DNA from 3 places in the Microbacterium sulfonylureivorans genome. Region 3 is predicted to be linked to each of the others. Evidence: predicted binding sites of a transcription regulator. Region 3 holds the regulator's gene; each other region holds the start of a gene.

Region 1 (10,137 bases), on a different contig from region 3:
ACCCGTCGCCTCGTCGCCCGTGAGCTCGAGGTTCTCGAACGCGACCTTGCCTGCCTGGATGAGCGCGACGCCACCACCGGGGACGATGCCCTCCTCGACGGCCGCCTTCGCGTTGCGGACGGCGTCCTCGATGCGGTGCTTGCGCTCCTTGAGCTCGACCTCGGTCGCCGCACCCGCCTTGATGACGGCGACGCCGCCGGCGAGCTTGGCGAGACGCTCCTGGAGCTTCTCGCGGTCGTAGTCGCTGTCGGTGTTCTCGATCTCGCGACGGATCTGGGTCACGCGACCCTCGAGCTGGCCGGCGTCGCCGGCACCCTCGATGATCGTGGTCTCGTCCTTCGTGATGATGACCTTGCGGGCACGGCCGAGCAGGTCGAGGGTGGCGTTCTCGAGCTTGAGACCGACTTCCTCGGTGATGACCTGGCCACCCGTGAGGATCGCGATGTCCTGCAGCTGAGCCTTGCGGCGGTCGCCGAAGCCCGGAGCCTTGACGGCGACCGACTTGAAGATGCCGCGGATCTTGTTCAGCACCAGGGTCGCGAGGGCTTCGCCCTCGACGTCCTCGGCGATGATCAGGAGCTCCTTGCCGTCCTGGATCACCTTGTCGACGATCGGCAGAAGGTCCTTGATGTTCGAGATCTTCTGGTTCGCGATGAGGATGTACGGGTCCTCGAAGACGGCCTCCTGGCGCTCCGGGTCCGTGACGAAGTAGGGGTTGATGTAACCCTTGTCGAAGCGCATGCCCTCGGTGAGCTCGAGCTCGGTGCCGAAGGTCTGCGACTCCTCGACGGTGACGACGCCCTCCTTGCCGACCTTGTCGATCGCCTCGGCGATCAGCGCGCCGATCTCGGGGTCGCCGGCGGAGATGGAAGCCGTGGCGGCGATCTCCTCCTTGGTCTCGACCTCCTTGGCGTCGGCGAGCAGCTGGGTCGTGATGGCCGCGACGGCCTTCTCGATGCCCTTCTTGAGCGAGATGGGGTCGGCGCCGGCCGCGACGTTGCGCAGGCCCTCGCGCACGAGCGCCTGAGCGAGCACGACCGACGTGGTGGTGCCGTCGCCCGCGACGTCGTCGGTCTTCTTGGCGACCTCCTTGACGAGCTCCGCGCCGATCTTCTCGTACGGGTCGTCGAGCTCGATCTCCTTGGCGATGGAGACGCCGTCGTTCGTGATGGTGGGAGCGCCCCACTTCTTCTCGAGCACGACGTTGCGACCGCGGGGGCCAAGCGTCACCTTGACGGCGTCGGCCAGGATGTTCAGGCCGCGCTCGAGGCCGCGGCGGGCCTCCTCATCGAAAGCGATGATCTTTGCCATGTGTGTTTCGTCCTCCCAGGACGGGGCGTATGGATTAGCACTCGACAAACCGGAGTGCTAATCCATTCTGGCACTCCCCCCTAGGGAGTGCAAGCCGCCGCGAAGGGTGCCGCAACACGCAGAAACGGGATGCCGCGGCATCCCGTTCCCCGAACGTGCGGGCGTCTGCGGTCAGACGACGCGCACCGACTCGGCCTGCGGGCCCTTCTGGCCGGTGCCGACGGTGAACTCGACCGTCTGGCCTTCCTCGAGCACGCGGAAGCCCGACATGTCGATGTTCGAGTAGTGGACGAAGACGTCCTGCCCTTCCGCCGTGATGAAGCCGAAGCCCTTCTCGGCGTTGAACCACTTGACGGTGCCCTGAGTCATTGCGAATCTCCTGTAGCTGGTGCGACAGGCATCATCGTATGCACGGCGCGCTACCGCCAGGCGTCCTCTCCGGGACTTGTTGACACGGTGGAATAGAAGTGTTTACCGGCGCGAAACACTCGCCCCGCGCCCGGCGTTCAGGGAGTCGGCGTCGAGGTCTGACCGGCCGCCGTGCGGTCGAGCCCGATCACGACGGTGAGCTGTCTGGTCGAGGGGTCGGCGGGCTGATAGACGTCGCTCTGCTCGATGCGCGCGCCGCCGATCACGTCGGCGAGACCCGCGGCCGCCGCCTGGTCCTCGGGGGCGAGGTAGTAGACGGTCGTCTCGGCGAAGTCGTCGGCGCTCGCGTCGCTGGGCAGCACGCCGCTGTCGGGCCAGCCGGCCGCCACGACGACATCCTTCATCTGCGTCGCGAGTCCCTGCTCCGGCGTCGCGTTGAGGATGACGACCTGGTACGACGTGTCGAGGACCGGGGTCACCTCGGCGGTGGGCGCGGCAGTGGGCGCCGGAGTCGGGAAGAGCTCGATGCGACCCGAGGCCAGGAGCGTGCCGAAGATGCCCACTGCGATCAGCACGATCGTCGCGAGGGCGGCCCACAGCAGCACGACCCAGCCGCGCATCCGGGGGTTCTCGGCTCGGTGGGCGCCGACGCGGTCCGCGTCCGGAAGATCGTCGAAGCGATCCCGGGGGAAGGTCGTTTTCGGCACCTGACGATGCTACCGGGAGAGGCCGTGTGAGCCCGCGCAGACGGGCGGGACAGCCGGCATCGGACGCATCAGTGCAGGTCTCCCGCCGCATGGCCGACGCGCGCCAGAGCACGGGCGTCGCGGAGCCGGCGGAGCCGCTTGACCAGCATCGGATCGTGGGCCTGGGCATCGGCAGTGTCGATCAGACGGCCGAGCAGCTGGTAATAGCGGGCGGGCGAGAGCCCGAGGTCGGCGCGGATCGCCTCCTCCTTGGCTCCGGCGTGACGCCGCCACTCCCCCTCGAAGGCGAGGATGGCGAGATCGCGGTCGGAGAGGGGCACGGCCCCCACGCTAGCCGCGAAAGGACGGCCCGCCGGCGCGCCACTCCACGGAGCCGCCGAGCGGGTCGACAGCGGCCAGGGGCACGCCGTCGCGACCGAGGACGAATCCGCCCCAGGTCTCCGGATCGACGGGCGGATCCCACGCTTTGTGGAGCCCCGGCGGATCGATCGAGATCCAGACGGCGTCGAGCTCGCGCACGGCCGCGATGAGTCGCTCGCGCCCCGCCCGGGGGATGTGCGGAAGCACACCGGGCGTGGTCACGACGAGGGTGGCGTCCGCCGGCGCGAGGTCGGCCGCCGCCCGCAGCACCGCGGGATCGGAGGCGTCGCCCGCGATCATCACGGGCGGGTCGGCGGCGGCGATGTCGAGCGCTGCCTCGATGCGTGCGGCGCGCCCGCGCTCCCCCGGCCACACGAGGGCTGTGAGGAAGCGACGGTCGTCGGGGTCGCCCGGGTCGAGGGGCGCGAGGTCGACCCCCGCGCGCCACACCACGTCGGGCAGTCTCAGCGGCGGGTCGCCGGTCACGTCGCAGGCGAGCACCACGCGCGACGGGCCCGTCGCCGGGTCGAGCTGGGGACCGCCGCGGAATCGGTACGAGTACCGGTCGGGGAAGAGGCACAGGCCCGCACTCGCGCCGAGCTCGAGGAGGGCGATCGGACCGTCCACCGTGCTCAGCGCCGGAAGGAGAGCGGCGCACCGCTGCGGCTCGTTGGTCTGCAGACTCCGGCGGGATGCCTCGGCCACCACCTCGTCGGCGTGCGCGGCCATCCACTCCGACCATGCCGCGAACGGCGCCTCGGGCGCGCCGAGCATGCGGCTGACGGCGAAGACGAGGGGAGGCTGCCTCCGCGTCTCGGGGATGCGGGCCAGGATCGCGGCCACGTCCGCGTCCGCAGCCACGCCCGCCGCCCAGTCGGCGTAGAGGTCGGAGCGCCCGGGCGCCTCATCGCGCGCGAAGCGTGCGAAGCGCTCGGCGACGGCGGCTGCGGCATCCGGTCCCATGCCCCCATTCTCGCGGGCAACGCCCAGCCCTCGCGGAGCGGCGGTCGTCGGACTGGGGTTGAATGGAGGGGACCCACACGCACAAAGGCACGGAGGAGTCATGACGTACACCGTCGACAAGAGCGACGACCAGTGGCGCGAGGAGCTCTCCCCGGAGCAGTACGCGGTGCTGCGCCAGGCCGGCACCGAGCGTGCGTGGACCGGCGAGCTGCTCGACGAGAGCCGCGCCGGCCTGTACACGTGCGCGGCGTGCGGCTCCGAGCTGTTCAAGAGCGGGACGAAGTTCGACTCCCACTGCGGCTGGCCGAGCTTCTACGAGTCCATCCGCCCCGAGGCCGTCGAGCTCATCGAGGACTCCAGCCACGGCATGGTGCGCACCGAGGTCCGCTGCGCGAACTGCGGCTCGCACCTCGGACACGTCTTCCCCGACGGGTTCGGCACCCCCACGGGCGACCGCTACTGCATGAACTCGATCTCCCTGAACTTCACGCCCGAAGAGTCCGCGTGACCGGTGCGCTGGAGGCGGTGCGCGCGCGCCGCTCGTGGTCGAAGGTGACCGATGAGGCACCCACGCACATCGAGCTCCTCACGCTCGTCTCCGCCGCCGGGCGCGTGGCAGACCACTCGTCGCTGCGACCCTGGCGGCTCATCGAGCTGCGCGGCGCCGATCGCGAGCGACTTGCGCAGGCGATCGCGAAGGCCGAGGGCGACAAGAGCCCGTCGTCGAAGCCGATGCGCGCACCTCTGCTGATCGCGGTGGTGGCGAGCTATCGCAAGAGCGAGAAGGTGCCGCGCTGGGAGCAGGAGGCCGTCGCGTCCGGCGTCGCTCACGTGCTCAGCCTGCTCCTCGACGAGGCCGGCTGGGGCGTCATCTGGCGCACGGGCCGCTACACGCGTTCCAAACCCGTCGCCAAGGCGCACGGTCTCGAGAAGAACGAAGAGCTCCTCGGCTGGCTGTACGTCGGCGGCAAGCCCGTGCGCTCCCGTCCCGGGCGACGCAAGGGCGTCGAGGCGCGCAGGCACGTCTCGCGGATGCCGCGGGCCAAGAAGCAGGACTGAGGGGCGTCGCGCGTCAGCGGCCGCGCCGCCGCCACGGGATCGCCGCCACCACCACGGACGCCATTGCGACGGTGACCATCGCGAGCTCCTGCCCGAATCCGGGGCTCGCGGGCGCCGGCCAGAGCGCGTCGAGCACGACCGACATCAGCAGCTGGCCGACGACCGTCCCGAGGCCGAGCAGCAGGACGCCGGTGTACTGCACGATCGCCGCCGACAGGAAGATGTAGACGACGCCGAGCGCACCGCCGACGTAGAGCCAGGCCTCCGTCGGGAACGCGGCGGGCGCGCCGGCGAACGCGATGTGGATCGCCGCCGCGGCGACCAGGAGGATCGTGCCGCCGGTGAAGTTCACCAGCGTCGCAGTCAGGGGCGTCCCCACCCGCTGTCGAAGACGGCCGTTCGTCGCCTGCTGCCATGCGATCGCGATGCCGGCCAGGAGCGGGAGCACGAGCATCCACATCGGCACGCCGCTCAGACCGTCGCCCACCAGCGCGAGCCCCACCGCGGCCAGGGCGAGCGCGCCGCCGATCAGACGCGGCACCGTGACGGCGACGACGCCCGCGGGCCCGAAGCCCACGCGATCGAGGAGCAGGCCGCTCACCGTCTGCCCGGCGACGATCCCCACCGTGAACAGCGAGACGCCGATGAGTCCGACAGCGAGGCCCTGTGTGGCGACGGTCAGCGCACCGGCGGCGCCGCCGGCGAGCATCCACCAGGGGATCCCCCCGCTGCGCACACCGGAGAGCAGCCGGCCGAAGCCCGCGCGCCCTGAGGGCAGGACCGCCGACAGGACGCCGACGATCGCGAGGCCCGATCCGAACGAGACCGCAGCCGCGACGAAGCCGTCGTCGAGGCGGATGCCGAGCTGCCCGTTCACCCGCGCCTGCACCGCGGTCATCATGCCGATCGCCGCGGCGACGCCGAGCGCGATCCAGACGGGCATGCGAGGGCGCGAGGGAGTGGCGGTCATCGAGCCGGCTACGGGACTTGAACCCGTAACCCCCTAATTACAAGTTAGGTGCGCTACCAATTGCGCCAAGCCGGCAGAGAAGCCATTCTACCGGCGAGCCGGGGAGGGGTCCGCGCGACTAGGGCGTGGGGGTCGGAGTCGGAGTCGGAGTCTCGTCGTAGTACGCGTCGCTCGCGACCGTGAGGACGAACTGCGCGAACTCCTTGGGATCGTCCAAGGCGCCGACGTAGGGGGTGCCGTTCACGAGCACCATGGGCGTTCCGGTGAGCGCCACGTCGTCGGTGTCGGGGAGTCCGCCGAGCGCCCGTTCGGTCGCGGTCTTGGCCCACGACGTGAACGCCTGGTCCTCGATGCACGAGCGAACCACCTTCGCCCCCTCGGCACCGGAGGCGATGGCCATCGCGGCCAGCTCGCTGTCGGTGTAGCCGTCGGAGTCGACGTCGGGCTGCTGCGTGAGAAGCGTGTTGTTGAACGCGAAGAAGTAGTCCGGGGAGTGCGTGGCGACACAGGCGGCCGCGCCCGCGGCCCGGAGCGAGTACTTCGTTCCGTTGGACTTCGACGTCAGCATGGCGACCGGGTAGTACGTGAGGGTGGCGGCGTCCTCGCTGACCCACTTCGACAGCTGCTGCACGTTCGCCACCTGGAAGTCGCGCGATCCGGTCGACAGGTAGTCGACGTAGACGCGGATGTCGACGTCGGGCTGCTCGGTCGGCGTCGCAGACGGCGTGGGCTCGACGGTCGGAGTCGGCGTCGGCGTCGGCGACGCGGTGCCTTCGAGGGTGCCCGTGTTCGACGGGTCGTCGGAACTGAGCCCGGTGCCGGTGACACTGGAGATGACGAACCCGTCGTCCTCGATGTTGGCCGGGCTGAGCGTCGGCTTCGACGCGGCGGACGAGACGGCCCAGGTCACCACGACCGCGGCGACCGCGACGACGGCGACGACGATGGCCGAGATCGTCGTGGCGCGGATCACGCGAGCACGCGACTGGCGGGCCTGCACCTGCTGCGCCTTCTCGCGCACGGCGTCACGCCGCTCGCTGGCAGCAGCGGCGTTCGGTGACTCGTCGCTCGACATGGAACCTCTCGGGACGGAAGCGGGCCGGGAATCGGCATGGCCCTCCGGGGGAATGGGCCGTTGACGATGCTAGCCAGCGACCCTGGGAAATGCCCAGACGGAGCCTCCACGCGCGCCGTGTCATACTGGAGTCGCGCCCGAAGAAGGGCGTGCGGGAAGCCCCCGCTCATTCCATCACTACGGATCGTCCGGCACGTACCTGCCGGTGAAGGAGAAGAGAACATGGCGTCCGTCACGTTTGACAACGCAACTCGTCTGTACCCCGGGGGCACGCGCCCCGCTGTCGACAAGCTCGACCTCGACGTCGCCGATGGCGAGTTCCTGGTCCTCGTCGGCCCCTCCGGCTGTGGCAAGTCCACGTCGCTGCGCATGCTGGCCGGCCTCGAAGAGGTCAACTCCGGCCGCATCCTCATCGGCGACCGCGACGTCACCGACGTCCCGCCGAAGGACCGCGACATCGCGATGGTCTTCCAGAACTACGCGCTGTACCCGCACATGACCGTCGCCGAGAACATGGGCTTCGCCCTGAAGATCGCCGGCATCGGCAAGGAGGAGCGCGCCGCGCGCGTCCTCGAGGCCGCGAAGCTCCTCGACCTCGAGGACTACCTCACGCGCAAGCCGAAGGCACTCTCGGGCGGCCAGCGACAGCGTGTCGCCATGGGCCGCGCCATCGTGCGTCAGCCCCAGGTCTTCCTCATGGACGAGCCCCTGTCGAACCTCGACGCCAAGCTCCGCGTCCAGACGCGCACCCAGATCGCGTCGCTGCAGCGCCGCCTCGGCGTCACCACGGTCTACGTCACGCACGACCAGACCGAGGCGCTCACGATGGGCGACCGCATCGCGGTGCTCAAGGACGGCCTCCTCCAGCAGGTCGGAACCCCGCGCGACCTGTACGAGACCCCGAAGAACGTCTTCGTGGCCGGCTTCATCGGCTCGCCCGCCATGAACCTGTTCCCGGCCCACCTCGCCGAGGGCGGCATCGAGTTCGGCGACAAGGTCGTGGGCATCGAGGCCGACACGCTGGCCCGGGCGCACGGCAGCGAGGTCACCATCGGCGTCCGTCCCGAAGACATCGTGGTCGCGCCCGAGGACGGCAAGGGCCTCTCGGTCATCGTCGACCTCGTCGAGGAGCTCGGCGCCGACGGCTACCTGTACGGCCACACCGACGTCAACGGCAAGCGCACCGACATCGTCGCGCGCGTCGACGGGCGTCGTCACCCGAACGCCGGCGAGACCGTGACCCTGGCCCCCGTGCCCGGACACGTGCACGTCTTCGACGTCGAGTCGGGCGACCGCCTCACCGACAGGGCCATCGCCTCGGCGTAATCGGTTTTCGGTCGCAACGGCGCGGGTGGGAGGATTCCCCCCGCGCCGTTGCGCATCTCCAGGGGGTTGCCATGCCGGATTCGCTGAGCATCACCGCCAGCAGCGTCGATCCCGGCCTGCTGACGCTGCCGTGGTCGACGACGCTCGCGGACTGGCCGTCGAGCAACATCGTCTACCTGCCCAAGGGCATCTCGCGCCATCTGGTCAGGTTCGCCAACCTCTCGGGCCGCGTGGTCGCCATCAAGGAGACGACCGAGCAGATGGCCCGGCGAGAGTACGACATGCTCGGCAACCTCGATCGCCTGGACGTCCCGTGCGTGCAGCGGGTCGCGGTCATCGCCGGGCGAACGGATGCCGCGGGCGACCCGCTTCCGGCGGCTCTGGTGACGGCGCACCTCAAGTTCTCACTCCCCTACCGGGCGCTCTTCACGCAGGTGCTGCGCCCCGACACCGCCACGCGTCTCGTCGACGCGCTCGCCGCTCTCCTGGTGCGGCTGCACAACGTGGGGTTCTTCTGGGGCGACGTGTCGCTGTCGAACACCCTTTTCCGACGTGACGCCGGTGCCTTCGCGGCGTACCTCGTCGACGCCGAGACCGGCGAGCTGCACGAGACGGGCCTCACGCCGGGACAGCGCGCGCACGACCTCGACGTGGCGCGCACGAACATCGCCGGCGAGATCATGGACCTCGAGGCCGGCGGACGACTCGAGGGCGGCGTCGACGCGATCGCGATCGCCGACGGCATCGTGTCGTCGTACCACTCGCTGTGGGCGGCCCTCACCGACAAGGAGTCGTTCGGCGTCGACGAGGCGTGGCGCCTCACGGAGCGTGTGCAGCGCCTCAACGATCTCGGCTTCGACATCGGCGAGATGTCGATCCTGACGACCGCGGACGGCACGCGCGTCTCGATCCAGCCCAAGGTCGTCGACGCCGGACACCACCAGCGCCGGCTCATCAGGCTCACGGGCCTCGACGTCGAGGAGAACCAGGCCCGACGGCTCCTCAACGACCTCGACGAGTTCCGGGTGCGCATCTCGCGTCTGGGCGACGACGAGGAGATGGCCGCGCACGAGTGGCTGACCCGCGTGTTCGAGCCCGTGGTGAAGGCCATCCCGTGGGATCTCCGCGCCAAGCTCGAGCCCGCCGAGGTGTTCCACCAGGTGCTCGAGCACCGCTGGTACATGTCGCAGGCGCGCGGGCGATCGGTGCCCCTCGCCGAGGTGCTCACCAGCTACATCGACGAGGTGCTCCGACACCGGCGGGACGAGGCGACGCTGATGGGTCCGCCGACCGAGACGGTCTCGCTGTCGATCATCACCGCGAGCCAGCCCGTCATCGACGACGAGGACGACGACATCGACTGGCGCGACCTGGTCTGACGACGGCGAAGGCGCGTCCCTGACCATGTCGGGGACGCGCCTTCGCACAGGTCAGTAGCCGACGGTGAAGCGCTCGCGCGAGTGCTTGGGCTCCTCGATCTCGTCGACGATCGCGACCGCGAGGTCGGGGCCGGAGATGTACGAGTCGCCCTTGTCGTCGGTGACGAGGACGTCGCCGCCGTCGCGATAGGAGCCGGTGCGCTCCCCCGGGTTCCACACGCCGAAACCGCCCGCCGGATGGACGTAGAACCAGTCCCGCGACGCCGGTCCGGCCCGCAGGTCGTCGAGGATGCCGATGGCCTCGAGCGCCTCGGGCTTGTACTCCTCGGTGAACGACGGCTGGTCGACCAGGCGCTCGCCACCGGGCGCGACGAGGCTGCCGCCGGCGCCGCCGACGACGCCGATCCGCACGGTCGACGGGAGCTCGGCCGCCAATTCGGCGACGTTGCCCCGGACGTTTCCGAGCATGTCGCCGCGGGCCGGGACGGTGGAGACCACGACGTCGACGCCTTCGAGCTCGGCGACGAGGCCGGGCACATCGAGGAGGGTGCCCTCGACGTACGTCGCGCCCTCGACCCGCTCGGCCGGAACCGACCGTGCCACCGAGACCACCGTGTG
Region 2 (10,137 bases), on a different contig from region 3:
CAGCTCGAGCGGCCGGAGCACGCGGGGGCGGGTCAGCGGTGAAGCACGCAGCCCTCGGCGACATGTCCACGATCGTCGCTCGGCTCCGTGAGACGTACGCCGACGACCGCGCCGCGCTGGAGGTGCTGGACGCGTGTGAGCGCAGACTGCGCGAGCCCTTGCGGATCGGGATCGCCGGGATGGTCAAGGCAGGGAAGTCGACGCTGCTCAACGCGCTGATCGGCGAGCGGATCGCACCGACGGACGCGGGTGAGTGCACGCGCACCGTGACCTGGTACCGTCACGGTCCGACGGCGCGCGTCACCGTCCATCTGCGGGACGGATCGACCGAGCGCATGCCCGTACGACGCTCGCAGGGCCACCTCGCGCTCGACTTGGGTGACCTCCGGGCCGACGAGGTCGAGTGGATCGACGTCGAGTGGCCGTCCGAGAGCCTGCGATCGATCGTCCTCATCGACACTCCGGGAATCGCATCGCTCTCGGCTGACGTGTCGGCTCGGACGATCTCGTTCCTCACGCCATCCCGCGCGCCGTCCGCGGCCGACGCGATCATCTACCTCCTGCGCCACGTGCACGCATCGGACGTGAAGTTCCTCGAGGAGTTCCACGACACCGCGGCGGGTGCGTCCCAGACCGTCAACGCCCTGGCGGTGCTGTCCCGCGCCGACGAGATCGGGTCGGGCCGGATCGACTCCCTCCTCTCCGCTGCGAAGATCGCCGAACGTTATCGCCGCGACGGGGAGCTGCGGTCGCTCGCCCTCGGCGTGATCCCCGTGGCCGGGCTTCTGGCGGAGGGCGCGCGCACCCTCCGCCAGAGCGAGTTCGCAGCGTTCCAGACGCTCGCCGGACTGGACCGCGCCCTCCGGACTCGGGCGCTGATCTCCGTCGATCGCTTCCTGGGCGGCACCGCCGAGATCCCTCTGAGCGTCGCGCAGCGCCGTGACCTTCTCGCACGGTTCGGTGTCTTCGGCGTGCGGCTCGCGACGGCGCTCGTGCGTGCGGGAGCGCGCACGTCGACCGAACTCGCTGAACGGCTGGTTCAGCAGAGCGGGCTCATCGAGGTGCAGAACTTCGTGACCGAGCAGTTCCGCGCTCGCGCGAGCTCATTGAAGACCCGTGGCGTCGCGCACACCCTGGAGACGCTCGTCCGCGAGCGGAGGCGTCCCGACGCGGCCGGACTCCTGCCCGAGATCGAGAGGCTCGCCCTCGGCACGCACGACCTGCGCGAACTCGCGCTTCTGGCAGACCTGCGCACGGGCACTCCGGATCTGTCCGCCGATGACATTCTCGAGGCCGAGCGCATCGTCGGAGGCGCGGGAACATCCACAGTCGAGCGCCTCGGCTTGACCGAGGGCGCGGATCGGCGCGCCGTCCGCGAGCGCATCGACCAGCTGCTCACGCGATGGCGGGGGATCGCGGAATCGCCCCTCAGCGAGCGGGCGACCATCGAGATATGCCGCACGGTCACACGCAGCGTGGAGGGAGTCGCGTCAGAGCTCCCCACTCGCCGTGCTGCTGCCGCCGCCGCTGCCGTTGCGGACGTCGTGACGACGGGCGGTCCAGCGCAGCGCCGGCGGTAGCAGGCTGAAGAGCAGTCCCAGCAGTCCCAGAGCGAGCTCCACCCGCAGCAGCTGCTGCAGCGGCGCACCGCGCTCGCCCATCGCAATGAGCTCCTGTGCCACGAGGTAGACGACGGTCTGCACGATGAGCGACCCGAAGAGCCACCAGCGCACGTTCGGCCGACGGTTGGCGAACGAGACGAGGAACATGATCTGCAGCGCGATGAGCGACACGGTCAGACCGAACGCCGACCAGAAGAGGATGTCCGCTGTCAGGGTGTAGGTGGCTGCGGCTCGCGATCCGTCGACCGCCTTGATCCGATCGACGATGTCGGGATGCTGCGCCTGACGGATGACGAACAGATAGACCACCGCGGCGCCGCCCGCGATCAGGCTGAGGACCCAGAGCACCTGGCTGATCCGCACGACGAGCGGCGGAGGCAGCTTGACGAGCACAGGCGCGGCCGCCTTGTCGGTCAGCGCAGGGCGTGGGGGAGGTTCGCTCCGCGGATCCGACGGCGGCCGCGCCTGTGGAGTCGGCACCGTTTGGCGGCGGCGGCCCCCGCCTGCGGGTGCGAGTTCAGAACTCGTCATCGGAGGTCGGTTCGACGACGATCGCCGTCTCCGTGGTCTCGAACGCGGCGTTCGCGTCGGCCTCTGCGGCGGTCTCGGTGTACGTCGTCGCCGACGAGTCGTACGACACGTCTTCGGCGGTCTCCGCGGGCTCTGCCGGCTCGGCGGTGGATGTGTCGGTGAACGAGTCCTCGACGGCGACCGTCGTCGATTCGTCTGTGAACGACTCTTCGACGACGACATCGGTCGAGGCATCCGTCGTGGTCGACGTGTCGGTCGTCTCGTTGTACGAGTCTTCGACGACGGTCTCGGTCGTCTCGTTGCCGACGACCGCGTCGTTCCCTGCCGTGATGGTGGTGGAGTTGTCCTCGGTCTGCTCGATAGACACGTCCTCGCCGGCGGCGATGGCCTCGTCGCCGGACGCCACGACGGCCTCCTGGTCGAAGACCTGCGTCACGTCACCGTCTGCCCAGATGTTCTGGTTCACCGACTGGTCGACGATCGTGTCGCTGTCGTCGATCCAAGCGAAGTTCTGGACCACGTTGTTGATCTCGCGAACGACGGGATCCGACGACGGCTGTGCCTGGTTCGAACCGCCGTGCGGGTTCGAATGCGGAACGACGGTGGTGCGCTCGACGATGACGGGCGTCACTGCGGCGACATCGGCGGCGCTGACGTGTGACAAGCCGCGTGCACTGAGTGCACCGTGCGGATCGTCCTCGAATTCGGCGGCCGCGTCCGGATCTCGCAGGAGGCTCAGGATGAATTCGATCAACGCCTCGGCGATGGTCGCGAGAGTCACGCTCATAGTCGTCTCCTCATGCTACAAATCTGTCTCGACCGTATGGCGATCGGCGGGGTGTCCGCGTCGGGGATTGTCCCCCGTCAACCGGGGGGCGACTAGGGGGCCCCCACGTCTTCGTCCTTGCTCCCCTGTAGGGGAAGTGGCCGCCGGCGCGCTCATGCGATATCCCTGCCGGCGTGGATCGGTTCTTGAGGGGCGGAGGCATCCTCGAAGACGAGGCGGAGCTTCGCGATGAGATCCGAGCGTGACGTCGCGCCGAGTCGGCGACGGATGCGGGCGATGTGGTGCTCTGCGGTCCGGGGGGAGATGAAGATCGACATTCCGATCTCGCTGTACGTCTTCCCCTGCAGGACGAGGAGCGCGACCTCGCGCTCACGTGCGCTGAGGACCGCGTCGCCGCCGTGTCCCTGAGGGGTGGAAGCGGTCGACAGATCGTCGCGAGCGTCCGCGGTGTCGTCGCGCGGATGGAGCCGGCGTGCGCACGCCAGCAGGCGCGTGATGTCTCTCCGATCGTCCGAGCGTCCCGCTCCGTGGCCGGCCAGACGTGCCCCGTCCCAGGCCAGGCCGACATCCGCGAGGCCGAGAGCCGCCTCCTCCACTGCGTCGGGGTCGACGGTGCCCGCGAGGACCGACGTCCAGACCCGGCCCGCCTGCGCCATGCGCGACGCGAGCCGGCTCTGCGGCGCGACGGCGACGAGAGCCCTGGCGTGGGGTCTGAGCGCATCGGGGCTGTTGGCGAGGATCCCCCGCTGGATGCCTGCCCAGTGCAGGTGAGCCGACCACAGCGGCGGCGCGCCGAGCCCGTCGAGCAGCGTGACGGCTCGGTCGAAGTGAGCCGCCACGCGCGTGCTGTCGCCTGCTCTGGCGGCGGCGGTGACGAACTCGGCGAGCGGGAGCAGGGTGAACATGTCGAACTGCGCGTGGAGGATGCCTTCGCGCGCTCGACGCCAGGTGGCGACCATCGTCGCCTTGTCCTCGTACCGTCTTGCCAGCGCGACGTCTATCGCGTCGTACACCAGGCGGTCCCGAGGGCTGAGGGGACGACCGGATGTGCGCACGGCGTCGAGACCGCTCATGACCTCGTGCGGCCGCTCGCGCTGCAGGGCCACCCAGGATCGCCAGAGCACGAGCCGATCGCGTGCCCACGGACCGCCGTGCCCGCCCTCGACGGCGTCCTGGAGAATCGCGTGGCTGACGTCGAGCTCACCGAGGTTGATCGCGGTCAGAGCGGCGATGACGGCCGGGAGCTCGGGGATCGGTGCGCCTGTCGCCGAGGCTGTGTACATCTCGCTGGCGCGAACGAGATCGGCGAGCCGGGGATTCGCGGGGTCCGTCAGCGTCGACCGCAGACCTCGGACGACGAGCTCCAACGAGACATCCAGCGTGGTGGGGATGCCGATTGCTCCCGGTCGGGCCGGAGCCGGTGCCGGGTCGGGCAGGCACCGGAGCGGATCGGCCGCGCCGAGGGCGGCTATGGCGGCTCTCGCCTGCTGGGCGGCGGTCAGCGGGGGAGTCGCCGCAGCGTAGATCGCGTTCGCCGTCTCCATCGCACCCCGGGCGGCCCAGATGGCGGCAGCGGTGTCGATCGCATGTTCGCGATCCTCGTCTCCCTCCGGCGCCGGACCGCTGTCCAGCAGTCGGGCCGCATGGTCTATCTCCCCCAGCGCCCAGGACGCCCCGGCACGTCGCACGGCGACGGTGGCGGCATCCGCCCCGCATTCGCCGGCGCGCCGGAACAGCTCGCGCGCCCGCGACGGTGCCGAGTCCGCGATGGCGTCGCCTTCGCGCAGGAGCGCCTCGGCGCGTCGTGGGTCCGGCGCCCGTGAGAAGTCCGGAGTCCACGAGCGGCTTCCGGACGCCTCGTCGATGACCCCGGCGTCGACGAGGCGGTCGAGTGGCGTCGTCGCGCGTACGGCCTGGCGCACGACGGGGACCACCTCGCCGTTGCGGAGGAGCAGTCCCTCCGCGTGCCCGGCCAGGAGGTGGTCGCGCAACTCCGGTGCGAGCGGCGTCGTGAATCCGGTCGGTCGGAGGCTGAGCGTCTCGATCGCGGCACGGACCTCGGGATCGAGGCTCAGCATCCGATGCGCGATGACGTCGCCGAGCGCGTCCTCTATCGCGTGGTGATCGGGGTCTGCCGCGCACGGCTGCCCGTCGTGGATGGCGAACGCCTCGCAGGCAAGCCACGTCGTGCCGCCCGTCATTGCGAGGATGCCTTCGCTGCACGCGGCGTCGAGCGAGTCGTGGTTCTCGTGGTCGAGGTCGCCGGCGGTGACGTGACCCAGGACGATCGTGGGCTGCGAATGCTCGAGTGAGAGGGCCAGTTCGTGCAGCGGATCCGTTTCCGGCCACGGCCGACGAGCGAGGACGATGCTCGAGTCGGGGTCGGCGACCCGGTCGGTGATCCGCGACACCGCCGCCTGGTCGAGGAGCTGGGCATCGTCGATGAGGACCACCGTGGTCGCCGGCACATCGACGAGCGGAGATCGCGGACTCAGGAGCAGCGTCTCTCGTCCACTGTCGGCGAGCGATCGCCGGATGCGCCTGAGCAACGACGTCTTGCCTGATCCGGCCGGTCCGACGACAAGCCCTCGGGTCGGCTGGTCGGCGGTGGCGATCATCCTCTCGACGTGGGCGAGGGCGAGTCGTGTCCACCTCACGGGGTTGGCGAGCGGCAGATCGGACTGCGGGTGCGTCGTCGACATGAGTGTTCGCGGTGATCGGCGTCAGAGGGCGGTAGCGGTCGCGTCACCCGGCAGAACGTCGGGCGGGGGCTCGGTTTCGTGCGCGGGCCCGGTGTCTGCGGGAGACGCCTGCGTGTCGTCCGGAGGCGCGTCGGGAGTGGGGTCGGCGGGTGGAGGATCCGGCGTGTCGTCCGGCGTCGGGTCGGCGGCGGCCGGGTCAGGCGGCGCGTCCGGAGACGTCGCCGCCGGAGTAGGCGCGGGCTCGGGGAGCGACGGTTCGGCCGCGGGCTCTGTCGACGCCGGTTCCGGATCGAGCACGGCCGGCGCCGGCTCGGGGGCGGGGTCGCTCGGCCCCCGAGGTTCGGCGATTTCGCCGCCTGTGGCCGGCTTCGGCGCGGGCCGGGGAGCGCTCGCCGTCGGCGGCGGAGTCTGCTCCCGGGCGGGCGTCGCGGCGACCGTCCGACGTCCTGCCGACGGCGTCGCGCCACCGCTGGTCCGCCCTGTGGCGGGAGGTCGTTCCGTGAGATCATCGGCGACCCGGCTCCGCCCGGGCGCCGGGTACGGCAGCGCACCGGGTGATGCATCGGGCGGCGCGTCCAGGGCGCCCGTCTCGTACTCGCCGAGTTCCGAGCGGTCCGCAATGCCGAGCCCGGCGCTCGCCCCGGGCGGGCCGGTCGAAGCATCTGACGCCGACGCCAGATCAGCCCGGGTCGGAAGCGCCGGTATCCCCAGTGCGGTCGCGGTCGTCACGACCAGCCCGCCTGCGAGGGCGAGTGCGGTGCCCGTGGTGTACGCGGATGCGGGCACGCGTCGGAACCATCTCCGACGTGACGCACCGGTGTCGGCGGGCGCAGTCTCCTCGACGGCCGCGACGGCGACGACCTCGTCGACGGCGGGTTCGCCGACAAGCCGGCGCTCCGCGGCGATGCGGGCTGCGCCGAGCGCCGCGATCGCCTTCGGATCGGCATCGACGGCGATCGGACGATCGAAGCGCTCGGACAGAAGCTGCGCCACGCGGGGGATCCGGGACGAACCGCCGATCAGGAGAATCGCATCGATCTCCTCGCCGTCGAGGCCGGTGCTCTCCAGGGCCTGGGCGAATCGGTCGATGGTCCGTTCGATGTCCTTTTCGATCATCGCCTCGAACTCTCCCCGAGTGAGACGGACGGAGCCGTGACTGCCCTGCACGAGGACCGGGATGACCGCTTCGCCGTCGTACGAGAGCGCCTCCTTCGCATCCACGCATTCCCGGCGCAGCGCGGCGAGACCGAGGTAGGCGCTCGGGTCGCTGTCACGTATGTCGATGCCCGCCGCCGCCACGACATGCCGGAACACCGCGTCGTCGAAGTCGGCGCCGCCGAAGTCGTTCATTCCGGTCGGATCGCCCGCTGTCTCGAGCCGACCTGTCGCCGACTTGCGCATGACGACGGCGTCGAACGTTCCCCCGCCGAGATCGTAGACGGCGAGCGCGTGATGAGCGGGGAGGGGTGTCGAGTCCTCGTACTGGTGCGCAGCCGCCTCGGGAACCGAGAGCACGTCGACGTCCGGCCAGCCCTCGCGGGCGAGGGCCGCACGGATGAGGTCGCGTCTGTACTCGCCCCATGCCACCGGAACGGTGACGGCCAGAGCCGAGGGCGATGCCCCCTTCTGCGCGGTGACGGAGTCGACGACCCAGGCGATCATCCGCGCGAAGAGGTCTTCGGCCGCGAGTCGGCGATCTCCCGCGATGATCGGGACGTCGTCGCCGACTCGGCGGGAGAAGTCGCGGACGAGCCGTCCGGGATTGCCCGGGCCACGCCGCTCGGCGGCGTCGCCGAACATCACCTCCCCCTCCGCCACGAAGGCAGCGCTCGGGGCGGTATCGGCGACTCGGCCGAGACGGAACGGCATCATGAGAGCATCGCCGTTCGGCGACAGATGAGCAGTTGCTGCGGCGGTGCGACTCGTTCCCACGTCGACGGCAACACAGTACGGCGCTGTCATGGATGTCCTGCCCCCAGGGTTCGGACCTGAGCCCGACGGCTCAGGTCAGGTCTACCACCTCGCGCCGCGCTTGGCGAGAGGGGTGGGCACGCCTGAGAGGAGGCGCGGGCTCAGGTCCTGATACCTCTGCCCGCGAGATTTCCCGCCGCTCGCGCGACTGCGCCACACGGCGTCATGCGGCTGGCACTCACGTTGCGAGAGTGCCAGCGCATCCCTAGACTTGTCGTTAGCACTCTCAGCATGCGGGTGCTAACGAGTCTTCAGTCTCAAGGAAAGAAGAGGTAGACCGTGTCGGTTTCCATCAAGCCGCTCGAGGACCGCATCGTCATCAAGCAGGTCGAGGCCGAGCAGACCACCGCGAGTGGCCTCGTCATCCCCGACACCGCCAAGGAGAAGCCCCAGGAGGGTGAAGTCGTCGCCGTCGGCCCCGGCCGCATCGACGACAACGGCAACCGCGTCCCGCTCGACGTCGCCGTCGGCGACCGCGTGCTCTACAGCAAGTACGGCGGGACCGAGGTCAAGTTCGGCGCCGACGAGTTCCTCGTCCTGTCCGCTCGCGACGTCCTGGCGGTCGTCGTCCGCTGACGCGGCGCACATCGCGTACCGAGAGGGTCGGATGCTTCGGCATCCGACCCTCTCGTCGTCTGCGGTGGCAGAGATCGCGCGAAGGTCGGCAGTCGGCGGATGCTCCGGCCCCGTCCGACGGCCGGAGGGTGCCGGTCCCCGTCCTAGGCTGGGACGGTGAGCCGCGACGATTCCTCCCCCGCCGGACACGAGTCCGACGGGGCGACCGACCTCGGCACGGCCGCGACGAACACCGCGGGGATCGCGGTGGATCCGGCGGCGGCCCACCGCGCGCAGCTCGCCCGCGAGCACACCCTCGGCGGCGTGTACGCGTTCACCGCGTACCTCCTCTGGGGCTTCCTCCCGCTGTACTTCCTGCTCCTGATGCCGATCGGGCCGTTCGAGCTGGTCGCGTGGCGCATCCTCCTGTCGCTGGTGTTCTGCGCGCTGCTGCTGACGGTGACGCGCGGGTGGTCGCGCATCGCCGCGATCTTCCGGCAGCCGCGCCTTCTCGGGCTGACGGCCGTCGCCGGCGGGCTGATCTACATCAACTGGCAGGTCTTCATCCTGGGCGCCCTCACCGGGCATGTGATCGAGACGAGCCTCGGCTACTTCATCAATCCGATCGCGACCGTGCTCCTCGCCGTGCTCGTGCTGCGCGAGCGGCTGCGAGCCACCCAGTGGGTCGCGATCGGCATCGCCACCCTCGCGGTGCTCGTCATCATCGTCGGGTACGGCTCGTTCCCGTGGATCGCCCTGACCCTCGCGGCGAGCTTCAGCCTCTACGGGCTGGTCAAGAAGCGCGTCGGCCCGTCGGTGGATGCGGTGAGCGGACTGACGCTGGAGTCCCTGTGGCTCGTCCCGATCGCCGGCGTGATCCTCATCGTCGTGAACGCGACGACCGGCCTCGTGTTCGGGTCGGAAGGGACGCTCCACACCGTTCTGCTCAGTCTCGTCGGCGTGGTCACGGCGATCCCGCTGCTGTTCTTCGCGGCCGGCGCCCGCCGCGCGTCGCTCACCCTCATCGGACTGCTGCAGTTCGTCGCGCCGATCTTGCAGTTCACGATCGGCGCATGGCTCCTGCAGGAGCCGATGCCGGTCGAGCGCTGGATCGGCTTCGGCCTGGTGTGGCTTGCGCTCATCGTGCTCACGGTCGATTCCGTCGTCCACGCCCGCCGCACCCGCGTGGCGGCGGTGGCCGCGGCGACCGCGTCCGTCTGAGCGCAGCGCCCCCGCCGGGAAGACGACCCGGGTGAGCCGGACGTCGAACCGACGGGGGGCGATCGTGCGAGCGCGGCCTCAGCGCACCAGGCGGGCGATGGCCTGCGTGGCCTCGGTGATCTTGGCGTCCGCCTCGGGGCCGCCGAGGCGCGCGGCATCCACCACGCAGTGCCTCAGGTGATCGTCGAGCAGTCCCACCGCGACAGCCTCCAGGGCGCTCGTCAGCGCGCTGATCTGCGTGAGGATGTCGATGCAGTACTTCTCGTCCTCGACCATCTTGTGGATGCCGCGGGCCTGCCCCTCGATCCGCTTGAGGCGGTTGAGGTACTTGTCCTTGTCGGTGATGTAGCCATGGTGACTGTGGTCGTCGACGACCGCGACGGTCGACGCGAGGTCCTCATCGTGCATGGTGTTCATTGTGCACCTCCGGGTGCGGGGCCGGCTGCGCGGCGGCGGACGGGATTGCGGCGGCCGCGGCTCCGCCGGCGTGACTGCGGAACGACCGCAGCCGCAGGCTGTTGCCGACGACGAAGACGCTCGACAGCGCCATCGCGGCGCCGGCGATCATCGGGTTGAGAAGGCCCAGCGCCGCGAGCGGGATGGCCGCGACGTTGTACGCGAAGGCCCAGAACAGGTTGACCTTGATCGTGCCGAGAGTCGCCCGCGAGAGCCGGATGGCGTCGGCGGCGCTGCGCAGGTCGCCACGGACGAGGGTGATGTCGGACGCCTCGATCGCGGCATCCGTCCC
Region 3 (10,137 bases):
ATGTCGCCGAGGAGACCCGCCGGCGTCGGCATGTCCTCGGTGCCGGGACGGAGCTCGTCCATGGGGAAGCTGAGGACGTCGGTGGGGCCGGGCTCGTCCATCCACTGGACGTGGAGAGCCTCCATGGCGCCTTCGTCGACCAGAAGGATCGCGACGTCCGCGTCGGCGCTCACGTGCAGCTCGGTGAGGTTGTTCTCCATCAGGCGCAGGAGGACCGTCTCGTCGACCTGGATGCCCGACTCGTTGCTGATCTCGATGGTCATGAGCGTCCTCGCTTGGGGAGATGGTCGCGGGGGTTCTGAGGGCGCATCCCCGAGCGCCGTTCGGCACGGTTGGCGAATTCGGACGCCTCGTCTCGCTCGCGGCGGCCGGCGAGGCGACGCTCGTCGTACTCGGTGTACGCGTCGACGATTCGACCGACCAGCGTATGGCGGACGACGTCGTCGCTCGTGAGATACGAGAAGTGGATGTCGTCGATCTCGCCGAGCACCCGGGTCACCAGACGCAGCCCCGAGGCGCCCTGAGGCAGGTCGACCTGCGTGATGTCGCCGGTGACGACCATGCGGGTGCCGAAGCCGAGCCGGGTGAGGAACATCTTCATCTGCTCGGGTGTGGTGTTCTGCGCCTCGTCGAGCACGACGAAGGAGTCGTTGAGGGTCCGGCCGCGCATGTACGCGAGCGGAGCCACCTCGATGGTGCCGGTCGCCATGAGCTTGGGCACGAGCTCGGGGTCCATCATCTCGTTGAGCGCGTCGTAGAGCGGGCGCAGGTACGGGTCGATCTTGTCCGTGAGCGTGCCGGGCAGGAATCCGAGCCGCTCTCCCGCCTCGACGGCCGGCCGCGTCAGGATGATGCGGTTGACCTCCTTGCGCTGCAGCGCCTGCACGGCCTTCGCCATCGCGAGGTAGGTCTTGCCCGTGCCGGCCGGCCCGATGCCGAACACGATCGTGTTCTCCTCGATCGCGTCGACGTAGGCCTTCTGGCCGAGCGTCTTCGGACGGATGATCTTGCCGCGCGACGACAGGATCGCCTCGCCGAGCACCTCGGAGGGCCGCGGGCCCCCCTCGGTGCGCAGAATGCGGCTGGAGGACGACACATCCGACTCGCCCAGCGCGTGCCCTGCCTTCGTCATGGCGAGCAGCTCGTCGACGAGCGAGCGCGCGGCGGCCACGGCATCCGCCTCACCGGTGAGGGTGATCTCGTTGCCGCGCACGTGGACGTCGACACCGGGGTGCTCCTTCTCGACGACGCGCAGGAGCCGATCCTGCGGGCCGAGCAGCTGCACCATGGCGACGCCGTCGGCGTACACCCGGTCGACCACGGGGTCAGGGGCGGATTCGTCAGGCACCAAGGCTCTCTTCCTCGAGTCCTCCGGCGAGCACATGGGCATGCACATGGAAGACGGTCTGGCCCGCGTTCGGACCGGTGTTGAATACCAGGCGGAAGTCGCCGTCGGCGTGCTCCGCGGCCAGGCTGTTGGCGAGACCGACGACCTCCGCGAGAAGGCCGGGATCGCCTGCCGCCAGCTCGACGACATTGCGGTAGTCCTCGGTCTTGGGGATCACCAGGAGGTGCACCGGCGCCTTGGGGGCGATGTCGCGGATGGCGAACACGTTCTCGGTCTCGGCGATGATCTCCGAGGGGATCTCTCCGTTGTGGATCCGCGTGAAGATCGATGGCTCGCTCATACGTCGAGTCTACCGACGGGGGTCGGCGCGGGGCGGGACGCGATCCGTCGGACGACGCTCACCAGCGCCCGAGCGCGGCACTGACCACGGCGAGGGCCGCGGGGCCTGCGGTCGAGGTTCGCAGCACGCTGTCGCCGAGCCGCACCAGCTCGGCGCCGGCCTGCTCGAGCGCGTCGAGCTCGTCGGCGGCGATGCCCCCCTCGGGGCCGACCACAAGCATGACGTCGCGGTCCTCTCCCGCCAGTGCGGTGCCGGTGAGCCGCAGCGCGCCCGTCGGCTCGAGCACGAGGGTGCGGGATGCCGCGGCCCGCGCCACGAGCTGCTTCGTCGTCGTCAGCGGCGAGACCTCGGGGATCCAGGCGCGGTGCGCCTGCTTCGCCGCCTCTCGCACGATCGTCGCCCAGCGGGCACGGCCCTTGTCCGCCTTGGCCGCGTCCCAGCGCGAGACGCTGCGCGTCGCCTGCCAGGGCACGATCTCGTCGATGCCGAGCTCCGTGGCCGCCTGGACGGCGAGCTCGTCGCGGTCGCCCTTGGCGAGCGCCTGGACCAGCACCACGCGCGGGCGCGGGGGCGCGGAATCCGTCCGCGAACCCACGCGGATGACGACCTCGCGCGGCGCGACCGACTCGCACGTCCCGGTGAGCCACGCTCCACGGCCGTCGCCGACGGTGACCTCTTCGCCCACACGGACGCGCCGCACGGCCGCGGCGTGGTGCGCCTCGGACCCGGTGAGCACGACCATGTCGCCGGGACCGGCGGTCGTCGGCTCGTCCAGGACGAAGTGCAGCGCCACGGATCAGCCCCGGAAGCGGTCGCGCAGCTTTGCGAAGAGCCCCTGGTGGAACTCGGCCAGACGCGGCGCGGGGGCCTTGGTGCGCTTCGCGAAGTCCTCGATGAGCGCGCGCTCCTTCGCGTCGAGACGCGTCGGGGTGACCACATGCACGCCGACACGGAGGTCTCCGCGCTGCGAGCCGCGCAGCGGGGTGATGCCGCGGGCCTTGATCGTGAGCACGTCACCGGCCTGCACGCCCGGCCGGATCTCGAGGTCGACGGGACCGTCGAGCGACTGGATCGTCGTCGTCGTGCCGAGGATCGCGTCGGGCATCGACACTTCGAGCGTTGCGAGGAGGTCGTCGCCGTCGCGGCTGAACACCTCATGCGGCGTGACGGTCACCTCGATGTACAGATCGCCGTTCGGGCCGCCGGCGGGACCGACCTCGCCCGAGCCCGGAAGCTGCAGCCGCAGGCCGGTCTCGACGCCGGCCGGGATGTCGAGCGACACGGTCCGACGGGCGCGTACACGCCCCTGGCCCTGGCAGGTCGCGCACGGGTAAGGGATCGTGGTGCCGTAGCCCTGGCAGATGTTGCAGGGCTGGTTGGTGAGCACATTGCCGAGGAGGCTGCGCACCTGGCGCTGCACGTGTCCGGTGCCGTGGCAGATGTCGCACGTGACGGGCGTCGTTCCCGGCTGGCAGCACGATCCCTGGCAGGTCTCGCACAGCACGGCCGTGTCGACCTCGATGTCGCGGTGCACGCCGAAGACGACGTCGCCGAGTTCGAGCGTCACCCGGACGAGAGCGTCCTGGCCGCGCTCGCGCCGCGATCGCGGGCGACCCCCGCGCTGCCCGCCGCCTCCCGCCGCTCCGAAGAACGTCTCGAAGATGTCGTTGAACCCGGAGAAGCCTCCGGCGCCGCCGAACGCGCTGTCGCCGCCGCCCATGTCGTAGCGGGCGCGCTGCTCGGCGTCGCTGAGGACGTCGTAGGCATGGGTCACGAGCTTGAACCGCTCGGATGCCTCTTCGCCGGGATTCACGTCGGGGTGAAGCTCCCGGGCCAGGCGTCGGTACGCCTTCTTGATCTCGTCGAGGGACGCGTCTCTCGAGACGCCGAGGACCTCGTAGTGGTCAGCCACATTCGCCTTCCTGCCCGCGGGAAGCCACGGGGATCGTGTGTGTTGCGCGTCCGCGTCAGCGGCTGCTCTCGTCTTCCTCGAGCATCCGCGTGAGGTAGCGCGCGACGGCTCGGACCGCCGCGAGGTTCGTGGGGTAGTCCATGCGGGTCGGACCCATCACGCCCACGCGTGCGCGCGAGCCGGTCGCGTCGTAGTCGCTGGCGACGACGGATGCCTCGGCCAGGCCGAACTGCTCGTTCTCGCGGCCGATGCTGGCGGCGAGACCCTGCTCGTCGGCGACCATCTCGCCCATGAGCCGGAGGATCGTGACCTGCTCCTCGATCGCTTCGAGGAGAGGGTAGATGCTTCCGCGGAAGTCAGCCTCGCGGCGGGCGAGCGTGGCCGTGCCGGCCATCACCAATCGGTCCTGGCGGAACTCGTCGAGCTCCTCGGCGACGACGCGCACGATCTCGGCCGTCGCCGCCTGGTGCGGCGCCGTCATGATGGCGGCGTTGTCGAGCCGTTCGCCGATGCGCGTCAGCCCGTCGCGCACCGAGCGCCCGACCAGCAGCGTGCCGAGCTCGGCGCGGATGCGGGCGAGGTCGGACTCGTCGAACTCGTCACGGACGAACGCCATGCGCTGCGAGACGCGCCCGGTGTCGGTGACGACGATCACGAGCATCCGTCCGCCGCCGAGCTGCACCAGCTCGACGTGCGTGACGTTGGCACGCGCGAACGAGGGGTACTGCACGATCGCCACTTGGCCGGTGAGCTGGGTGAGCGCGCGCACCGTACGCACGAGCGCGTCGTCGAGGTCGCCAGGCCCCTCGAGGAACGAGGAGATTGCGGCGCGCTGAGCAGTGCTGAGCGGCCGGACGTCGGCCAGATGGTCGACGAAGACGCGGTATCCCTTGTCGGTGGGCACGCGCCCGGACGACGTGTGCGGGGCCGCGATGAGCTCTTCGTCTTCGAGGAGGGCCATGTCGTTGCGGATGGTCGCCGCGGACACGCCGAACGCGTGCCGTTCGACGATCGCCTTGCTGCCGACGGGCTCGCGCGTGTCGACGTAGTCCTCGACGATCGCGCGCAGCACCTGGAGCCCACGCTCGCTGACCATCCCGCCTCCTCACGCCGCTGCTGGCACTCGCATGACTGGAGTGCCAATTCTACCGGATGCCCCGGACCGAGGCGGGGAGCACGGCATGCCGTGCCGCGGCGCACCCTACTCGGTGAGTGCGCGGACGACGGCATCGGCGAGGAGCCGGCCGCGGCGAGTGAGCACGATGGTGCCGTGCAGCGCCGACGGACCGTCGACGAGCCCGTCCGCGATCAGCGCCGCGACGGCGTGGCGCCCTTCGCCGAGAAGCTCCGACACCGGCAGACCCTCGCGGATCCTTGTGCGCAGCAGGACGTTCTCGAGGGTGCGGGCCTCGGCGTCGGGGACCTCGCGTCCCGCTCCCGGGGACTCCCCCGCCGTCAGGCGCTGGGCATAGGCCGCGGGGTGCTTCACGTTCCAGAACCGCACTCCGCCGATGTGGCTGTGAGCGCCGGGGCCGAAGCCCCACCAGTCCGTTCCCAGCCAGTACGCGAGGTTGTGTCGCGACCGCTGGCCCGCGCTGCGCGCCCAGTTCGATACCTCGTACCACTCGAAGCCGGCCGCCGTCAGACGATCGTCGGCAAGCTCATACATGTCAGCCTGCAGGTCGTCGTCGGGCGCGGGTACCTCGCCGCGGCGTATCTGGCGCGCGAGCTTCGTGCCGTCCTCGATGATGAGGGCGTATGCCGAGACGTGGTCGGGTGCGAGGTCGATGGCCGTCTCGACCGAAGCGCGCCAATCGTCGAGCGACTCCCCCGGTGCGCCGTAGATGAGGTCGACGCTCACATCGAGTCCGGCGCCGCGAGCGGCGGCGACGGCCGTCCGCACGTTCGCCGGGTCGTGGGTGCGGTCGAGGGCGGCCAGGACGTGCGGGACGGCCGACTGCATGCCGATGGACAGTCGCGTGACCCCGGATGCCGCGAGCTCGGCCACGACGGCGTCCGTCACGGTGTCGGGGTTGGCCTCGACGGTCACCTCGGCGCCGTCCACGATGCCGAACGCCTCGCGGACGCCGCCGAGCATGCGCGCGAGGTCGCCCGGCGGCAGCAGGGTCGGCGTGCCACCGCCGAAGAACACCGTCGATGCGGGACGCAGCGGCCCCATGTCGGCCAGGATCCCGCGGGCGAGCGCGATCTCTCGGAGGAGCGTGTCGGCGTACTGGTCCTGACGCGCGCCGCGCAGTTCGTCGGACGTGTAGGTGTTGAAGTCGCAGTATCCGCACCGCACGCGGCAGAACGGCACGTGGAGGTACACCCCGAACGCCGTGTCGGGGTCGATCTCGGTCCCCGGCGGGAACGAGCCGTCGGCGGGAACCGGATCGCCGAGAGGTAGGGCGGCGCCCATCAGCGGCTCACGCAGGCGTCGCGTAGAGGGGCGAGATCGCCCGCAGGTAGCGCGTGAACAGCTCGCGACGGCGCCGGCGGATGAGCCCGGGGAGCATCTTGTAGACGAGCGCCGACGGCGCATCGAACGCGCGCACCGTGAACCACACCTCGTCGTTGTCGTACCACTCGAGCATGAACGACTCCTCGCCGCTGACGACCGAGTCGCCGACGGTGCCCAGCGCGAAGCCGACGCGCCGCGGCTCCTCGACCGCGAAGATCACCCGGAGCTCGGCATCCGCCCGAAGTGCCCGCACCCGCCCGTCGACGCGGATCGTGGTGCCCGCGCCGACATACGGCGTGCCGTCGGCGTCGTAACGGAGGTCGGACTCGGAACGGCTCGGCGCGACAGGGTTGCCCTCGGCGTCGAAGCTCACGCCGGAGTACATCGGCCCTGCGGCCGGGCGGACGTCCTTCACCGTGAGGCCGGCACCGCGCTGCGCCGTCCACGAGAGCAGCGCCTCGCTCGCTGCCTGGAATCGCGCCTCTCCGCTGCCGATGCGCCACGACTCCTCGGCCGGGATGCTCCGCTCCGGCGGATAGTGCATGAGGTCGGGCGCCTGGGTGGCCCCGACCGCGGCGTAGTCGACCGTGTCGTCCCGGAAGTTCCCTCGACGCATACGACCAGCCTACTTGGCGTCCTTTTTCTCGGTGTCTCCCGAGAGCGCGGCGATGAACGCCTCCTGGGGGACCTCCACGCGACCGACCATCTTCATGCGCTTCTTTCCCTCCTTCTGCTTCTCGAGGAGCTTTCGCTTGCGGCTGATGTCGCCGCCGTAGCACTTGGCGAGGACGTCCTTGCGCATCGCCCGGATGGACTCGCGCGCGATGATGCGCGCACCGATGGCGGCCTGGATCGGCACCTCGAACTGCTGGCGCGGGATGAGCTTCTTGAGGCGCTCCGTCATGAGCACGCCGTACGCGTAGGCCTTGTCGCGGTGCACGATCGCGCTGAACGCATCGACCGGCTCGCCCTGCAGCAGGATGTCGACCTTGACGAGGTCGGCCTCCTGGTCGCCGCTGGGCTCGTAGTCGAGCGAGGCGTAGCCCGCGGTCTTGGACTTCAGGTGGTCGAAGAAGTCGAACACGATCTCGCCGAGCGGCATGCTGTAGCGGATCTCGACGCGGTCCTCGCCGAGGTACTCCATGCCGAGCAAGGTGCCGCGACGCGACTGGCAGAGCTCCATGATCGTGCCGACGTAGTCCTTCGGCGCGAGGATCGCGGCCTTGACCATCGGCTCGGTCACGCTGGCGATCTTGGTGCCCGACGGGAACTCGCTGGGGTTGGTCACCGTGAACGACTTCTTGTCGTCGGTCACGACCTCGTACGTCACCGACGGCGCGGTGGAGATGAGGTCGAGGCCGAACTCTCGCTCGAGACGCTCGGTGACGATCTCGAGATGAAGGAGGCCGAGGAAGCCGCAGCGGAAGCCGAAGCCGAGCGCGACCGAGGTCTCGGGCTCGTAGTTGAGCGAAGCATCCGACAGCTTCAGCTTGTCGAGCGCCTCGCGGAGCACCGGGTAGTCGCTGCCGTCGATCGGGTAGAGACCGGAGAAGACCATCGGCTTCGGGTCGGTGTAACCGGGGAGCGCGTCCTTCGACGGCTTGGCCGCGTTCGTGACGGTGTCGCCGACCTTGGACTGGCGCACATCCTTCACGCCGGTGATCAAGTAGCCGACCTCGCCGACGCCGAGCCCGCGCGTGGGGGTGGGCTCGGGCGACGAGACGCCGATCTCGAGGAGCTCGTGGATCGCGCGCGTCGACATCATCTGGATGCGCTCACGGGGGTTCAGCGTGCCGTCGACCATGCGGACGTAGGTGATGACGCCGCGGTAGGAGTCGTAGACCGAGTCGAAGATCATCGCGCGCGACGGTGCGTCGGGATCGCCCTTCGGGGCCGGGATCTGCGCGACGACGTGGTCGAGGAGGTCCTCGACGCCCATGCCGGTCTTGCCGCTGACGCGCAGCACGTCCTCAGGACGGCCGCCGATGAGGCTCGCGAGCTCCTTGGCGTACTTCTCCGGGTCGGCCGCGGGCAGGTCGATCTTGTTCAGGACCGGGATGATCTGCAGATCGTTCTCCAGTGCCAGATAGAGGTTGGCGAGGGTCTGCGCCTCGATGCCCTGCGCGGCGTCCACCAGCAGGATCGCACCCTCGCAGGCGGCGAGCGACCGGCTCACCTCGTACGTGAAGTCGACGTGTCCGGGGGTGTCGATCATGTTGAGCGCGAAGGTGCCCTCGGCCGTCTGCCAGGGCATGCGGACGGCCTGCGACTTGATCGTGATGCCGCGCTCGCGCTCGATGTCCATGCGATCGAGGTACTGCGCCCGCATGTCGCGGTCGGAGACCACACCGGTGATCTGCAGCATCCGATCGGCCAGCGTGGACTTGCCATGGTCGATGTGGGCGATGATGCAGAAGTTGCGGATCAGCTCGGGAGGGGTCGCAGACGGCTCGAGAGGCTTCAGGGCGCGCGGTGACATATCCCGACGATTCTACGGGTGAGGCGGGCCCCCACCCTGCGCAGGTGCTGTCAGGCAGGCGCAGGGAGCCGCCGCAGCCCCTCGAGCAGCTCGGCCCGGTCGCTCGCGACGCACACGCGGACCCATCCTTCGCCCGACGCTCCGAACGCCGTGCCGGGTGCGACCGCGACACCGGCCTCGTCGAGGAACCGCTCGCACCACGCCGCGACATCGCCGCCCGACGCGTGCGACACGTCGATCCAGAGGTAGAACGCGCCGGTGGGCGGGAGGTAGCGGATGCCACGTCCGTCGAGCGCCGCCATGGCCGCCGAGAGGCTGTCGCGGTAGTGGACGGCCGCTCGCTCGACGTCTCGCTGATCGCCGTCGAGCGCCGCAGCCGCCGCGCGCTGTGACGGCGCGTCGACGCAGCTCACGATCGACTCCTGCACGCGCAGCATCGTCGGTCTCCATCCGGGTGGCGTCACGAGCCATCCCACTCGGGCTCCCGTCATGGCGTGGGTCTTCGACATCGAGAAGACCGACAGCACACGGCCGTCGGCGTCGAGCGACTGCAGGCTCACGTGCCGCCCGCCCCAGGTGAACCGCTCGTAGACCTCGTCGCTGATCACCCAGAGGTCGTGCCGTCGCGCGAGGGCGAGGAGCGCCTCGAGCGTGTCGAGGTCGAAGGTCGAGCCCAGCGGGTTCGACGGGGTGTTGACGATGATGGCCCGCGTGCGCGGGGTCACCAGTGCCTCGATCTCCTCGAGGGCGGGCTGGAACGCCCGCTCGGGGCGGAGCGGATAGGGCACCGGAGTCGCCTGCAGCAGGTGCGCGTTCATCGTGAAGGTGGTGTATCCGGGGTCGGGCACCAGCACCTCGTCGCCGCGGGCGAGCGCCAGCGACATCGCCATGTGCAGTGCCTGGGTCGCTCCGACCGTGACCCACACCTGTTCGACATCGACGTGGACATCGTTGTCGCGGGCGAGCTTGCGGACGATCGCGTCCCGAAGGGCGGGGATCCCGCCGTTCGGCGTGTAGCGGATGTCGCCGTCGCGCCAGGCGCCGGCAGCGACGTCGCGGACCGCCGGCCCGACCAGCTCGCCGGGCTCCCCCACCGCCAGGATGATCGTGCCCGGCCGGAGGAGCGCCTTCTCGAGGATGTGACGGACGCCGGATCCCGGCATCCCGGCGACGTGCGCTGCGATTTCGGGCATGGTCGCCATGCTAGAGCCGGTTCGCGGCGAGTTGGCTAGCCTGGGGCGATGGTCGTGCAAGTGGTCCTCGTGCACGGCATCCGGACGTCCGCGACCATGTGGCGCTCCCAGGTCGAGTATCTGACGGAGCGGGGCAACCCCGTCGTCGCGGTCGATCTGCCGGGGCACGGGTCGCGAATGACCGAGGAGTTCACGCTCGAGGGCGCCTTCGCCACCATCGACGATGCGGTGCGGGATGCCGCGACCCGCGGTCCTGTGCTGCTCTCCGGACACTCGATGGGCGGCCTCCTGTGCATCGAGTACGTCGGACAGGAGGATCCTCCGCCCGTCGCCGGCTTCATCGCCGCCTCATGCACTTCGATCCCGCGCGGCGTCGGACTCGCGTCCTACCGATTCCTCACCCG

Evidence for each region. Region 3 encodes HrcA, which represses chaperone genes, less so after heat shock. Its sites were predicted from a motif close to TTNGCACTCGNNNNNNNCGAGTGCNAA; they were not measured.
Region 1: a site for HrcA is predicted at 1,346-1,372, ahead of groL (chaperonin GroEL). Genes of this name have one in related genera too.
Region 2: a site for HrcA is predicted at 7,785-7,811, ahead of groES (co-chaperone GroES). Genes of this name have one in related genera too.

Annotation. Positions count from the first base shown of each region.
Region 1 covers NZ_RJAD01000003.1:361,926-372,062, forward strand. The annotation lists gene groL (chaperonin GroEL) at 1-1,311, opposite strand, end outside; gene EER34_RS15135 (cold-shock protein) at 1,483-1,680, opposite strand; gene EER34_RS15140 (LytR C-terminal domain-containing protein) at 1,818-2,387, opposite strand; gene EER34_RS15145 (DUF3263 domain-containing protein) at 2,456-2,707, opposite strand; gene EER34_RS15150 (DUF2332 domain-containing protein) at 2,718-3,710, opposite strand; gene msrB (peptide-methionine (R)-S-oxide reductase MsrB) at 3,811-4,218, shown strand; gene EER34_RS15160 (nitroreductase family protein) at 4,215-4,769, shown strand; gene EER34_RS15165 (DMT family transporter) at 4,783-5,739, opposite strand; tRNA gene EER34_RS15170 (tRNA-Thr) at 5,742-5,814, opposite strand; gene EER34_RS15175 (DsbA family protein) at 5,858-6,814, opposite strand; gene EER34_RS15180 (ABC transporter ATP-binding protein) at 7,037-8,140, shown strand; gene EER34_RS15185 (DUF4032 domain-containing protein) at 8,212-9,519, shown strand; gene EER34_RS15190 (NAD(P)-dependent oxidoreductase) at 9,571-10,137, opposite strand, start outside.
Region 2 covers NZ_RJAD01000001.1:2,081,926-2,092,062, forward strand. The annotation lists gene EER34_RS09140 (dynamin family protein) at 1-42, shown strand, start outside; gene EER34_RS09145 (dynamin family protein) at 39-1,580, shown strand; gene EER34_RS09150 (hypothetical protein) at 1,491-2,015, opposite strand; gene EER34_RS09155 (IniB N-terminal domain-containing protein) at 2,140-2,940, opposite strand; gene EER34_RS09160 (helix-turn-helix transcriptional regulator) at 3,093-5,642, opposite strand; gene EER34_RS09165 (Hsp70 family protein) at 5,664-7,511, opposite strand; gene groES (co-chaperone GroES) at 7,893-8,189, shown strand; gene rarD (EamA family transporter RarD) at 8,436-9,389, shown strand; gene EER34_RS09180 (metal-sensitive transcriptional regulator) at 9,468-9,797, opposite strand; gene EER34_RS09185 (heavy metal translocating P-type ATPase) at 9,787-10,137, opposite strand, start outside.
Region 3 covers NZ_RJAD01000002.1:365,459-375,595, reverse strand. The annotation lists gene ybeY (rRNA maturation RNase YbeY) at 1-263, opposite strand, end outside; gene EER34_RS11295 (PhoH family protein) at 260-1,288, opposite strand; gene EER34_RS11290 (HIT domain-containing protein) at 1,341-1,688, opposite strand; gene EER34_RS11285 (16S rRNA (uracil(1498)-N(3))-methyltransferase) at 1,747-2,481, opposite strand; gene dnaJ (molecular chaperone DnaJ) at 2,485-3,600, opposite strand; gene hrcA (heat-inducible transcriptional repressor HrcA) at 3,656-4,696, opposite strand; gene hemW (radical SAM family heme chaperone HemW) at 4,802-6,019, opposite strand; gene EER34_RS11265 (DUF1990 family protein) at 6,027-6,677, opposite strand; gene lepA (translation elongation factor 4) at 6,687-8,540, opposite strand; gene EER34_RS11255 (pyridoxal phosphate-dependent aminotransferase) at 8,591-9,733, opposite strand; gene EER34_RS11250 (alpha/beta fold hydrolase) at 9,782-10,137, shown strand, end outside.